Regions from separate parts of the Cedecea sp. B1(4) genome, predicted to be linked through region 1. Evidence: predicted binding sites of a transcription regulator. Region 1 holds the regulator's gene; each other region holds the start of a gene.
What was found. The regulator sigma-54, encoded in region 1, starts transcription at its own class of promoters, with help from an activator protein. The targets are predictions, from matches to a motif close to GTTGGCACANNTTTCGCTNT.

Region 1 (3,173 bases):
GACCAACAGTCTCTCGATATGCAGGGCAACGTCGTTACCTTCACTGGCAATGTCGTTGTGACTCAGGGCACGATCAAAATCAACGCCGATAAAGTTGTTGTGACCCGCCCTGGCGGTGAACAAGGCAAAGAGGTGATTGATGGCTACGGTAACCCTGCTACTTTCTATCAAATGCAGGACAACGGTAAGCCGGTAAAAGGCCACGCGTCCACCATGCATTATGAATTGGCTAAAGATTTCGTTGTACTGACCGGCAACGCTTACCTTGAACAGCTGGACAGCAACATCACCGGCGACAAGATCACCTACCTGGTGAAAGAGCAAAAAATGCAGGCGTTTAGCGAGAAAGGCAAACGCGTGACCACCGTGCTGGTGCCGTCTCAGCTGCAAAACAAAAACGGCCAGCAACCAGCACCGAAAAAGAGTAACTGATTCGTTATGGCAACTTTAATTGCGAAAAACCTGGCCAAAGCCTACAAAGGCCGCCGCGTAGTCGAAGACGTCAGCCTGACCGTTAAATCAGGTGAAATCGTTGGGCTGCTCGGGCCAAACGGCGCCGGTAAAACCACGACGTTTTACATGGTAGTGGGGATCGTGCCACGCGATGCAGGCAACATCATTATTGATGAAGAAGACATCAGTCTGCTGCCGCTGCACGCTCGAGCTCGTCGCGGCATCGGCTATTTGCCGCAGGAAGCGTCAATTTTCCGCCGCCTGAGCGTTTTTGATAATCTGATGGCGGTGCTGCAGATTCGTGACGATCTGACTTCAGAACAGCGTGAAGACCGCGCTAATGAACTGATGGAAGAGTTCCACATTTCGCACCTGCGTAATAACCTCGGGCAGTCACTGTCCGGCGGTGAGCGCCGCCGCGTAGAAATTGCTCGCGCGCTTGCGGCAAACCCGAAGTTCATTTTGCTGGATGAACCCTTTGCCGGGGTTGATCCTATTTCCGTTATTGATATCAAACGCATTATCGAGCACCTGCGTGACAGCGGCCTCGGCGTATTGATTACAGACCATAACGTCCGCGAAACGCTGGCCGTCTGCGAACGCGCCTACATCGTTAGTCAGGGGCACCTGATTGCCCACGGTACACCGGAAGAAATCCTTGAAGACGAGCAAGTTAAGCGAGTCTATCTGGGCGAAGAGTTCAGACTCTGATAGGGTGGGAAGTCTTAAACGACTTATTTGAGGACGTTTGCTCTGAACATGAAGCAAGGTTTGCAATTACGGCTTAGCCAACAACTTGCTATGACGCCCCAGCTGCAGCAGGCCATCCGTCTGCTTCAGCTCTCAACGTTAGAGCTTCAGCAAGAACTCCAGCAGGCACTGGACAGTAATCCATTGCTTGAGCAAACCGACCTGCATGATGAGATCGATACTCAGGAAGTGCCTGAGAGCGAAGCAATGGACACCCGTGAAGCCCTCGAGCAGAAAGAGATGCCCGAAGAGCTGCCGCTGGATGCCAGTTGGGATGAAATTTACACCGCCGGTACCCCTTCAGGTACGGGAACTGACTATCTGGACGACGAGCTGCCTGTCTACCAGGGCGAGACCACCCAGTCCCTGCAGGACTACCTGATGTGGCAGGTCGATTTGACGCCATTTTCCGATACGGACGCCGCTATTGCGACGTCTATTGTCGATGCAGTGGATGAAACCGGGTATCTCACCGTGCCGCTGGAAGACATTCTGGAAAGTCTGGGCCACGACGATGTGAGCCTTGACGAAGTAGAAGCCGTCCTCAAACGCATCCAACGTTTTGATCCCGTCGGTGTCGCAGCACGAGACTTACGCGATTGCCTGTTAATTCAGCTTTCTCAGTACGCCAAAGAGACCCCATGGCTGGCGGAAGCCCGGCTTATTGTTAGCGATCACTTAGATCTGCTGGCAAATCACGACTTCCGGACGTTGATGCGGGTCACGCGTATCAAAGAGGACGCGCTTAAAGAGGCCATGTGCCTGATTCAGTCCCTCGATCCTCGCCCCGGCCAGTCGATCCAAACGGGTGAACCTGAGTACGTTATTCCTGATGTACTGGTGCGTAAACACCTGGCGCGCTGGGTTGTAGAGCTTAACGCAGACAGCATCCCGCGCCTCAAAATCAATCAGCAATACGCAGCCATGAGCGGCAACACGCGCAATGACAGCGACTCGCAGTTCATCCGCAGCAACCTGCAGGAAGCGAAATGGTTGATTAAAAGCCTGGAAAGTCGCAATGATACGTTATTGCGCGTGAGCCGATGCATTGTCGAACAGCAGCAGGCCTTCTTTGAGCACGGTGAAGAACACATGAAACCGATGGTGCTGGCCGATATTGCTCAGGCTGTGGACATGCACGAGTCGACAATTTCTAGGGTGACCACTCAGAAATATTTGCATAGCCCACGCGGCATCTTTGAATTGAAATATTTCTTCTCCAGTCACGTCAATACCGAAGGCGGCGGTGAAGCCTCCTCCACGGCAATTCGGGCGCTGGTGAAGAAGTTAATTGCTGCGGAAAACCCCGCCAAACCGCTGAGCGACAGTAAGTTAACCTCAATACTGTCGGATCAAGGTATTATGGTGGCGCGCCGCACAGTTGCGAAGTACCGAGAATCTTTATCCATTCCACCGTCAAACCAGCGTAAACAGCTGGTGTGACTTCACCGATAAGGAAGACACTATGCAGCTCAACATTACGGGACAAAACGTCGAGATCACTGAAGCACTGCGTGAATTTCTGAACTCGAAGTTTGCCAAACTGGAGCAGTACTTCGAAAGAATCAACCAAGTCTATATTGTATTAAAGGTGGAAAAAGTCACCCATACAGCGGATGCTACGCTGCATGTGAACGGTGGAGAACTGCATGCCAGTGCCGAAGGCCAGGACATGTATGCGGCGATTGACGGCCTGATTGATAAACTGGCCCGACAGTTAACGAAACACAAAGATAAACTAAAACAACACTGATAATCCGGGCATCCGATGTGCATATGGCCGGCCCGCTGCTTAAGTAGCGGGCCGTTTGCACAAAAGTGCTTAGGTGAACTTATGATGAACAACGATTCCGCTCTACAACTGAGCAATGTCCTTAACCAGGAATGTACTCGCAGTGGCGTCCACTGCCAGAGTAAAAAACGTGCGCTGGAAATCATCAGCGAACTGGCAGCCAAACAGCTTGGCCTTC
Region 2 (3,173 bases), on a different contig from region 1:
GAACGTGTCGGCAAAACCTGGAATATCAACTAGCTCGGCGTATTTGCTTTGCGTCGCGTTCGCCTGAGAGGCGGTGACCGGGATCCCGTCCGCCGCATAGCGAATAGCATCGGCCATCAGGCGGGAAAGCGGCATCTGCCCGCCGCCAAGCTCCGATGACACTTTCAGTGCTTCTGCCCAGCCGCTTAGCGTGCCGGGCACGGTCAACGCAGCGCGGGTGCCGCGATGGGGAATAGCGCGTTCTCCCCGGTAGAAATCCAGTGACGCCAGCGATCCGGCGGCCCCGCTGGCGTCGATGGCCACAGGTTCCCCCTCAGGCGGAACAATCAGCCAGAATCCATCCCCGCCTATACCGTTCATATGGGGATAAACCACCGCGATAGTTGCGGCTGCGGCGACCATCGCTTCAATGGCATCACCGCCCTGGCGCAGCACAGACAGCGCACTTTCAGAAGCCAGATGATGGGGCGTTACCGCCATGCCTCCGGGGGCCATATTGCTTTGCATATTTTTCTTCTCTTGCAGGAAATCCGCTCGGGTAGGGGAGTCAGAAGCAAGAGATGTTCCAGGTTGACGAGGATCGTTTCACTGTGTCAGGCTTTGATGAAACAAAAGTTACAGGAGTCGGCATGAAACAGTTAGACGAGCGGTTGCGGGCGTCATGGGCGCTCTTTTCCCCGCAGGAGCAGCGCGTGGCCTCGTTCATAGTTGACCACTTTGATGACTTGATCAGCTACAACAGCGCCGAGTTGGCGCGGCTTTCAGGCGTGTCCAAGGCCACCGTGAGCCGCCTGTTTAAGCGCTTAGGTTACGAACGCTACAAAGATATGCGCGAAGAGCTGCGGACCCTGCGCCAGAGCGGGATGCCGCTGACGGAAAACCGTGATGCCGTGCAGGGCAACACGCTGCTGGCGCGTCATTACAAGCAGGAAATGGCGAACCTCACTCAACTGGTGAATCAGCTTGAAGCGGGCCCGTTTGCCGAAGTGGTCAATGCCCTTGTGAACGGAAAACGGCTGTTTATCATTGGGATGCGAAACTCCTGGCCGGTGGCGATGCACTTGCGCCAGCAGCTTTTGCAGGTGCGCAGCGGCGTACATCTGCTCCCGCAGCCGGGGCAGACGCTGGCGGAAGAGCTGGTGGATATCGGCCCGGAAGATTGCGTCGTCACCGTGGCGTTTCGCCGCAGGCCGCGCATTATCAAGCCGCTGCTCACCAGTTTGCAGCAGCGCGGTATACCGCTGGTGGTGCTGAGCGAACCGGGTTCGGCGGTGCTGGCAAGTTATCCTGGCTGGCATTTGAGCGCGCCGCTCGACAGCGTTTCGGCGTTTGACAGCTACAGCAGCGCCATGAGCCTGGTGAATTTACTGGCTAACGCGGTGCTGCACGAATCATTGACCAGTGGGCGTCAGCGTATCCATAATATCGCTGAATTGTATACAGAGCTGGACGAACTCGAACAGCGCTAATGCTCCTCGCTGGTGCAACTGCACAGTTCGGGTGAGCCAAAAGAGTTCATCGTTTTTACCCAAACCTGTTTTTCCGCGGTGGCTTAAGCCTGTCAGCCGGAAAAAATGTTGCCTGCGGCTGGCACATTAGTTGCAAAAGATGATTATAAGAATCTTTTGTTTCAATCTCAGACTCAAGGAATCGCCATGTTTGATATTCAGCAGTTTTCCCAGATCAACCCGCCGCACCGTTTGCTGATGGGGCCAGGCCCGATCAATGCCGATCCGCGCGTGCTGCGTGCCATGGCGAGCCAGCTTATCGGCCAGTATGACCCGGTGATGACGGGATATATGAATGAGGTGATGGTGCTGTACCGCGAGCTCTTCCGCACCGAAAACAAATGGACGATGCTGGTGGACGGCACTTCCCGCGCCGGGATCGAGGCCATTTTGCTGTCGGCTATTCGCCCTGGCGATAAAGTGCTTGTTCCCGTGTTTGGCCGTTTTGGTCACCTGCTGTGTGAGATTGCCCGCCGCTGCCGCGCCGAAGTGCACACCCTTGAAGTACCGTGGGGCGAAGTATTCAGCCCGCAGCAAATCGAAGACGCCATCAAAGCGGTAAAACCTCGCCTGCTGCTGACCGTACAGGGCGATACTTCCACCACGATGCTGCAGCCGCTGGCCGAACTGGGTGAGATCTGCCGCCGCCACGGCGTGCTGTTCTACACCGATGCTACAGCATCGTTTGGCGGGAACGAACTGCTCACCGATGCCTGGGGACTGGATGCCGTTTCCGCCGGATTGCAGAAGTGCCTGGGCGGCCCGTCAGGTAGCTCACCGGTCACCCTTAGCCCGAAAATGGAAGAGGCGATCCGCCGCCGTAAATGCGTGGAAGAAGGCATTCGCACCGCTGCCCATCAGGACGGGGACGAAGAGATGATCTACTCCAACTACTTCGATCTGGGCATGATCATGGACTACTGGGGGCCGGAACGCCTGAACCACCACACCGAAGCGACGAGCATGCTGTTTGCTGCCCGTGAGTGCGCCCGCGTGATCCTGGAAGAAGGTCTGGACGTCGGTATTGCCCGTCATGAGCTGCACGGCAGGGCGATGGTGGCGGGGATCCAGGGCATGGGGCTGGAAACATTCGGCGATCTTGACCACAAGATGAACAACGTCCTCGGCGTGACTATCCCAGCGCAGGTTCACGGCGAAGAGGTTCGTAAGCTGCTGCTGGAAGATTTCCATATCGAAATCGGCACCTCCTTCGGCCCGCTGCAGGGCAAAATCTGGCGCATCGGCACCATGGGCTACAACGCGCGCAAAGACTGCGTGCTGCAAACGCTCACCGCGCTGGAAGCGGTGCTTAACCGTCTCGGCTTTAAAAGCGTTCAGGGTGAAGCGATGCAGGCCGCGTGGAACGTTTACGCGCAGGGGGCCCGCTAATGGGCGCGCCGCTTATGGATGCTAACTATGCCGCGGTAGCCGCACAGCGCGTCATGGACAGGGCTGAACAGCTAGCTGCTATCAGCGAAAGCGCGGGCCAGCTGACCCGGGTTTACCTTTCGGTGCAACATTTGCGGGCGAATCAGCTGGTCGCTGGCTGGATGGAGCAGCTCGGCATGACGACCTGGCAGGACGCTGTCGGCAATATTTGTGGGCGTTACGAAGGCAGGCAAGAAGGCGCGCAGGCGATTTTGCTGGGGTCCCATCTTGATACGG
Region 3 (3,173 bases), on a different contig from region 1:
CCGAGCTGCCGGGCGCTGGCCGCCCAGTTATTGCCGTTACGGGCAAGCGCTTCCATAACCTGGCCGCGCTGAAACGCATCGGTCGCTTCTCGCAGGCTGGCAAAAGGGGTTTCTACAGGTGGAATTTCTGGCTCGTGGGCTACCACATCCAACTGGCCAGCAAGCTGGAAATGTTGAGGCTGAAGCACAAGCTCGCCCTGCGGGTAACCGGCGCGGGCCAGCACAATCGCGCGATAAATGGCGTGTTCCAGCTCGCGGATATTTCCCGGCCAGCCATACTGCGCCAGAAGCATCCGAGCCGATTCACTCAGCCCAACCTGCTTCAGCCCCATCTTCACGCGGCTTTGCTCGCAGAAAAAACCGGCCAGCAGCGCAATGTCCTCTCCCCGCTCGCGCAACGGTGGAATGTGCAGCGGAAAAACGCTCAGGCGGTGAAACAGGTCGGCGCGAAACTCGCCGGCCAGTACCTGCTGGCGCAGATCGCGGTTAGTCGCGGCCAATACCCGAACATCCACGCGCTGGCTGCGATCGTCCCCTACCCGCTGAATATCACCGTACTGCAACACGCGCAGCAGCTTGGCCTGCAGCGCCAGCGGTAATTCACCGATTTCATCGAGAAACAGTGTGCCGTTATCCGCCATTTCAAACTTGCCGGTACGGTGATGAATCGCCCCGGTAAAAGCGCCCTTCACATGGCCGAACAGCTCACTTTCCGCCACGCTTTCCGGTAGCGCGGCGCAGTTAAGGTAAACCAGCGGACTGGCCACCCTGACCGATCCGGCGTGAATCGCCCGCGCCACCAGCTCTTTCCCCACGCCAGTCTCGCCGGTGATCAGCACGTTCAGATCGGAACTGGCAACGATATCAATCTCTTTTTTCAGTTGGATGATGCCCGGCGAGCGGCCAATCATCTCCCCAGCGGCCTCCCGCGCAATAGCGGGCTGCACCGTGCCTTCCGGCGTTTGTTTTTCAAGCTGTTCCAGCAGCAAAGCATTGTTCAGCGCCCCGGACGCCAGCACGCCAATCAGCCTGAGTTCCTCATCGCTGAAGCTGTCGAACTGATAAGGATCCATGCCGTCCACGGTCAGCGCCCCGATGAGCGTCTGGTCGGCAAACAGCGGCAGCCCCAGACAGGCGTGAACCTTGAGTTCTTCATGGTCTGGAATCAGGCCGTCATACGGATCGGGCAGCTCGCTGTCTGCCGGGAAACGCACCACGTCACCCGCGCGGGCAATGGCCTCCAGTCGCGGATGAGCGTCCACGGCAAAGCGCCGCCCCAGCACATCGATGGCAAGGCCGTCTATCGCCAGCGGGTAAAAATGCCTCGACTCGTAGCGCAGCAGCGCCGTGGCATCACCGCCGAGCAGCTTTCTCAGGGTTCGGATAACGCGGGTAAAGCGATCGGAATGGCTGATGCCGCTCTGCAGTTCGATTGCAATGGCGGCGAGAGAAGACATCGACAGGCTCATAGGGAGGCTCCTGGAACGCGAGGCGTTCAGCTTACGCCTGAATAGTCAAAATGACAAACATCAGAGTCATTATGACCAAAAACAAAAATGTCATTATGACAATAAAAAAGAACACAAAAAACAACAAATAATTAAAAATCAATAAATTATAAAACTGGCACGATACTCGCAATAACACAGTCATTGAAGTACTTAACGCTATGACATCAATGAGGTTCTCAATGGCTATTCAGGTTAAAAACAACATTCAGTGGGTTGGGCAACGTGACTGGGAAGTGCGTGATTTTCACGGCACCGAATATAAAACGCTGCGCGGCAGCAGCTACAACAGCTACCTCATTCGCGAAGAGAAAACTGTCCTGATCGATACTGTGGACCACAAGTTCAGCCGCGAGTTTGTGCAAAACCTTGAGCGTGAAATTGACCTTAACACGCTCGACTACATCATTATCAACCACGCAGAAGAAGACCACGCGGGAGCGCTGACCGAGCTGATGTCACGCATCCCGCACACGCCAATCTACTGCACCGCCAACGGCATCGACTCCATTAATGGTCACCACCATCACCCGGAGTGGAACTTTAAGGTGGTGAAAACCGGCGACAGCCTGGACATCGGCAATGGCAAACAGCTGATCTTCGTTGAAACGCCAATGCTGCACTGGCCGGACAGCATGATGACCTACCTGACCGGCGACGCGGTGCTGTTCAGCAACGACGCCTTCGGCCAACATTACTGCGATGAACATCTGTTTAACGACGAAGTGGATCAGACCGAGCTGTTCGAACAATGCCAGCGCTACTACGCCAACATCCTGACGCCGTTCAGCCGCCTGGTAACGCCGAAAATTACCGAAATCCTCGGCTTCAATCTGCCGGTGGAGATGATTGCCACTTCCCACGGCGTGGTCTGGCGCGACAACCCGACGCAAATCGTTGAGCTGTACCTGAAATGGGCCGCCGATTACCAGGAAGACCGCATCACGCTGTTCTACGACACCATGTCGAACAACACCCGCATGATGGCGGACGCCATTGCCCAGGGCATTCACGAAGTTGACCCACGCGTGGCGGTGAAAATCTTCAACGTGGCGCGCAGCGATAAAAACGAAATTCTGACCAACGTGTTCCGCTCGAAAGGCGTGCTGGTCGGCACCTCCACCATGAACAACGTGATGATGCCGAAAATCGCCGGGCTGGTGGAAGAGATAACCGGGCTGCGCTTCCGCAACAAACGCGCCAGCGCCTTCGGCTCCCACGGCTGGAGCGGCGGCGCGGTCGATCGCCTTTCCACCCGTCTGCAGGACGCCGGGTTTGAAATGTCCCTCAGCCTGAAGGCGAAATGGCGTCCGGACGGCAACGCCCTGGAACTTTGCCGCGAACACGGTCGCGAAATCGCCCGCCAGTGGGCGCTCTCCCCGCTGCCGGTGGCTCAGGCTTCAATCTCCGTCGCTCCGCTAGCCGAAGAAGCAAAAGCAGAATCCACCGGCGCCGACCTCGGCCCCTGCATGCAGTGCAGCGTTTGCCAGTGGATTTACGATCCAGCCCAGGGCGAACCGATGCAGGCCGTTGAGCCAGGCACGCCATGGAGCGAAGTGCCTGACAGTTTCTTGTGCCCTGAATGTTCGCTGGGCAAAGACGTCTTCGACGAACTGGCAACGGAGGCCAAATGAACAACGGCATTGTGATAGTCGGCTCGGGCTT
Region 4 (3,173 bases), on a different contig from region 1:
GAATACCGATGATCTGGCCTTCGTAAACTTCAGCCCCGTGACCCAGGAACAGCTTGCCGCGATCCTGCAGACCGAACAGCGCAAACGCAACCGCTTTACCCTGACCGTTGGAAATCAGTACGCCGTTCTGGCGCTGACCCACTTCGCCCTGACGAATGTCGTCATAGTGGCTGAAGGTGGAGTACAGCAGACCGGTACCGGAGGTCATGGTCATGAATTCGTTACGGAAGCCGATCAGACCACGGCTTGGGATAACGTAGTCAAGACGCACGCGGCCTTTGCCGTCTGGATTCATGTTTTTCAGGTCGCCTTTACGCTCACCGAGCGCCTGCATCACGGAGCCCTGATGCTGCTCTTCGATATCCAGCGTCACGTTTTCGAACGGCTCTTGTTTACGGCCGTCGATTTCGCGGAAGATAACTTTCGGACGGGATACCGCCAGCTCGAAACCTTCACGACGCATGTTTTCGATCAGAACGGAGAGGTGCAGTTCACCACGACCGGAAACGCGGAATGCGTCCGCATCTTCGGTTTCTTCAACACGCAGCGCAACGTTGTGAACCAGCTCTTTGTTCAGACGATCCAGAATCTGACGAGAGGTCACGAACTTACCTTCTTTACCGCAGAACGGAGAGGTGTTGACGTTGAAGAACATGGAAACGGTTGGTTCATCAACGGACAGCGCCGGCAGCGCTTCAACATTTTGCGGGTCGCAAATGGTGTCGGAGATGTTCAGCTCGCCCAGGCCGGTGATAGCGATGATGTCGCCAGCTTCAGCTTCGGTAGACTCGATACGCTCCAGACCCAGGTGGGTCAGCACTTTACCGACTTTACCGTTACGGGTTTTCCCTTCGCTATCAATGATAGTGATCTGCTGGTTTGGCTTCACTTTACCGCGTTTGATACGGCCGATGCCGATAACACCAACGTAGTTGTTGTAGTCCAGCTGGGAAATTTGCATCTGCAGTGGACCATCGAGGTCAACGTTCGGTGCCGGCACGCGATCGACAATGGCCTGGTACAGTGGAGTCATATCCGCCGCCATATCATTGTGATCCATACCCGCGATGCCGTTCAGTGCGGATGCATAGATGATTGGGAAGTCGAGCTGTTCGTCGGTCGCATCAAGGTTAACGAACAGGTCGAAGACCTGATCCACAACCCAGTCAGGACGCGCGCCAGGGCGGTCAACTTTGTTGATAACCACGATCGGCTTCAAACCATGGGCAAACGCCTTCTTGGTTACGAAGCGCGTCTGCGGCATTGGGCCATCCATTGCGTCAACCACCAGCAGAACGGAGTCAACCATTGACATTACGCGCTCAACTTCACCACCGAAGTCGGCGTGTCCTGGGGTATCAACGATGTTGATACGGTAGTCATTCCATTTGATAGCGGTGTTTTTAGCGAGGATGGTAATCCCACGCTCTTTCTCCAGGTCATTGGAGTCCATCACGCGTTCAGTGGCTTCAGCACGTTCGTTACTGAAAGTACCAGATTGCTGCAGCAGCTTATCAACCAGGGTAGTTTTACCATGGTCAACGTGCGCGATGATGGCGATATTACGCAGATTTTCGATCACAACTTTGCCTCAGGCATTAGAAATAGCGCGTTATTGTACACGTATTAATCGAAGGACAGAACAGGATCACAAAGAACCTTTACAAACAATGCAGAAAGTAAGGGTTTGTGATCGCTTTCACGGAGCTAAAAAGGGAGCCATAACGTAAATTGCACCAATATGGTGCTCAGGTTTCATACTGAAGCACTATATTGGTGCAAATTATTCATCCTGGTGCAGCCCTTTTGCACTATGGTGCGCATGATAGCGCCTTTTTAGGGTGATTTAAAAGTTGGCACAGATTTCGCTTTAAACATTTTATGGCGAAAAGCCACATTAAGAAGTGTTTGATTACCTCGTTACCACGACGACTACACCAATCCGGGAGAGTTTAAGTATGTCCGCTGAACACGTTTTGACGATGCTGAATGAGCATGAAGTTAAGTTTGTTGATCTGCGCTTTACCGACACTAAAGGTAAAGAACAGCACGTCACTATTCCTGCTCATCAGGTAAATGCTGACTTCTTCGAAGAAGGCAAAATGTTTGACGGCTCCTCGATTGGTGGCTGGAAAGGTATCAACGAATCCGACATGGTGCTGATGCCAGACCCAACGACGGCGGTAATCGACCCGTTCTTCGCGGACTCTACCCTGATTATCCGCTGTGACATTCTCGAGCCAGGCACTATGCAGGGCTACGACCGTGACCCGCGTTCTATTGCAAAACGCGCTGAAGACTACCTGCGCTCTACCGGCATCGCAGACACCGTTCTGTTCGGGCCAGAGCCAGAATTCTTCCTGTTCGACGACATTCGCTTCGGCAGCTCTATCTCCGGCTCCCACGTAGCTATCGATGATATCGAAGGCGCATGGAACACCGGCACCAAATACGAAGGCGGTAACAAAGGCCACCGTCCAGCGGTGAAAGGCGGTTATTTCCCAGTGCCACCGGTCGACTCTTCTCAGGACCTGCGTTCTGCTATGTGTCTGACCATGGAGCAGATGGGCCTGGTTGTTGAAGCTCATCACCACGAAGTGGCGACCGCTGGTCAGAACGAAGTGGCAACCCGCTTCAACACCATGACCAAAAAAGCCGACGAAATTCAGATCTACAAATACGTTGTACACAACGTGGCTCACGCTTACGGCAAAACCGCGACCTTTATGCCAAAACCAATGTTTGGCGATAACGGTTCCGGCATGCACTGCCACATGTCCCTGTCCAAGAACGGCGTAAACCTGTTCTCCGGTGACAAATATGCTGGCCTGTCTGAGCAAGCGCTGTACTACATCGGGGGTGTTATCAAACACGCTAAAGCGATCAACGCCCTGGCGAACCCAACTACCAACTCCTACAAGCGTCTGGTCCCAGGCTACGAAGCTCCAGTTATGCTGGCTTACTCTGCCCGTAACCGTTCTGCTTCTATCCGTATCCCGGTTGTTGCGTCCCCGAAAGCACGTCGTATCGAAGTACGCTTCCCGGACCCAGCGGCTAACCCATACCTGTGCTTCGCAGCGCTGCTGATGGCCGGTCTGGACGGTATTAAGAACAAGATCCACCCTGGCGAAGCCATGGACAAAAACCTGTATGACCTGCCGCCAGAAGAAGCG

Region 2: a site for sigma-54 is predicted at 1,587-1,606, ahead of ACR6JA_RS18920 (pyridoxal-phosphate-dependent aminotransferase family protein). Genes of this name have one in related genera too.
Region 3: a site for sigma-54 is predicted at 1,623-1,642, ahead of norV (anaerobic nitric oxide reductase flavorubredoxin). Genes of this name have one in related genera too.
Region 4: a site for sigma-54 is predicted at 1,853-1,872, ahead of glnA (glutamate--ammonia ligase). Genes of this name have one in related genera too.

Annotation. Positions count from the first base shown of each region.
Region 1 is NZ_JCAHMZ010000006.1:496,322-499,494, forward strand. Features, by position in the region: gene lptA (lipopolysaccharide ABC transporter substrate-binding protein LptA) at 1-432, shown strand, start outside; gene lptB (LPS export ABC transporter ATP-binding protein) at 439-1,164, shown strand; gene rpoN (RNA polymerase factor sigma-54) at 1,213-2,646, shown strand; gene hpf (ribosome hibernation promoting factor) at 2,669-2,956, shown strand; gene ptsN (PTS IIA-like nitrogen regulatory protein PtsN) at 3,038-3,173, shown strand, end outside.
Region 2 is NZ_JCAHMZ010000008.1:384,658-387,830, reverse strand. Features, by position in the region: gene ACR6JA_RS18930 (gamma-glutamyltransferase family protein) at 1-507, opposite strand, end outside; gene ACR6JA_RS18925 (MurR/RpiR family transcriptional regulator) at 630-1,469, shown strand; gene ACR6JA_RS18920 (pyridoxal-phosphate-dependent aminotransferase family protein) at 1,656-2,897, shown strand; gene hpxK (allantoate amidohydrolase) at 2,897-3,173, shown strand, end outside.
Region 3 is NZ_JCAHMZ010000004.1:111,646-114,818, reverse strand. Features, by position in the region: gene norR (nitric oxide reductase transcriptional regulator NorR) at 1-1,469, opposite strand, end outside; gene norV (anaerobic nitric oxide reductase flavorubredoxin) at 1,691-3,142, shown strand; gene norW (NADH:flavorubredoxin reductase NorW) at 3,139-3,173, shown strand, end outside.
Region 4 is NZ_JCAHMZ010000009.1:100,089-103,261, forward strand. Features, by position in the region: gene typA (ribosome-dependent GTPase TypA) at 1-1,582, opposite strand, end outside; gene glnA (glutamate--ammonia ligase) at 1,959-3,173, shown strand, end outside.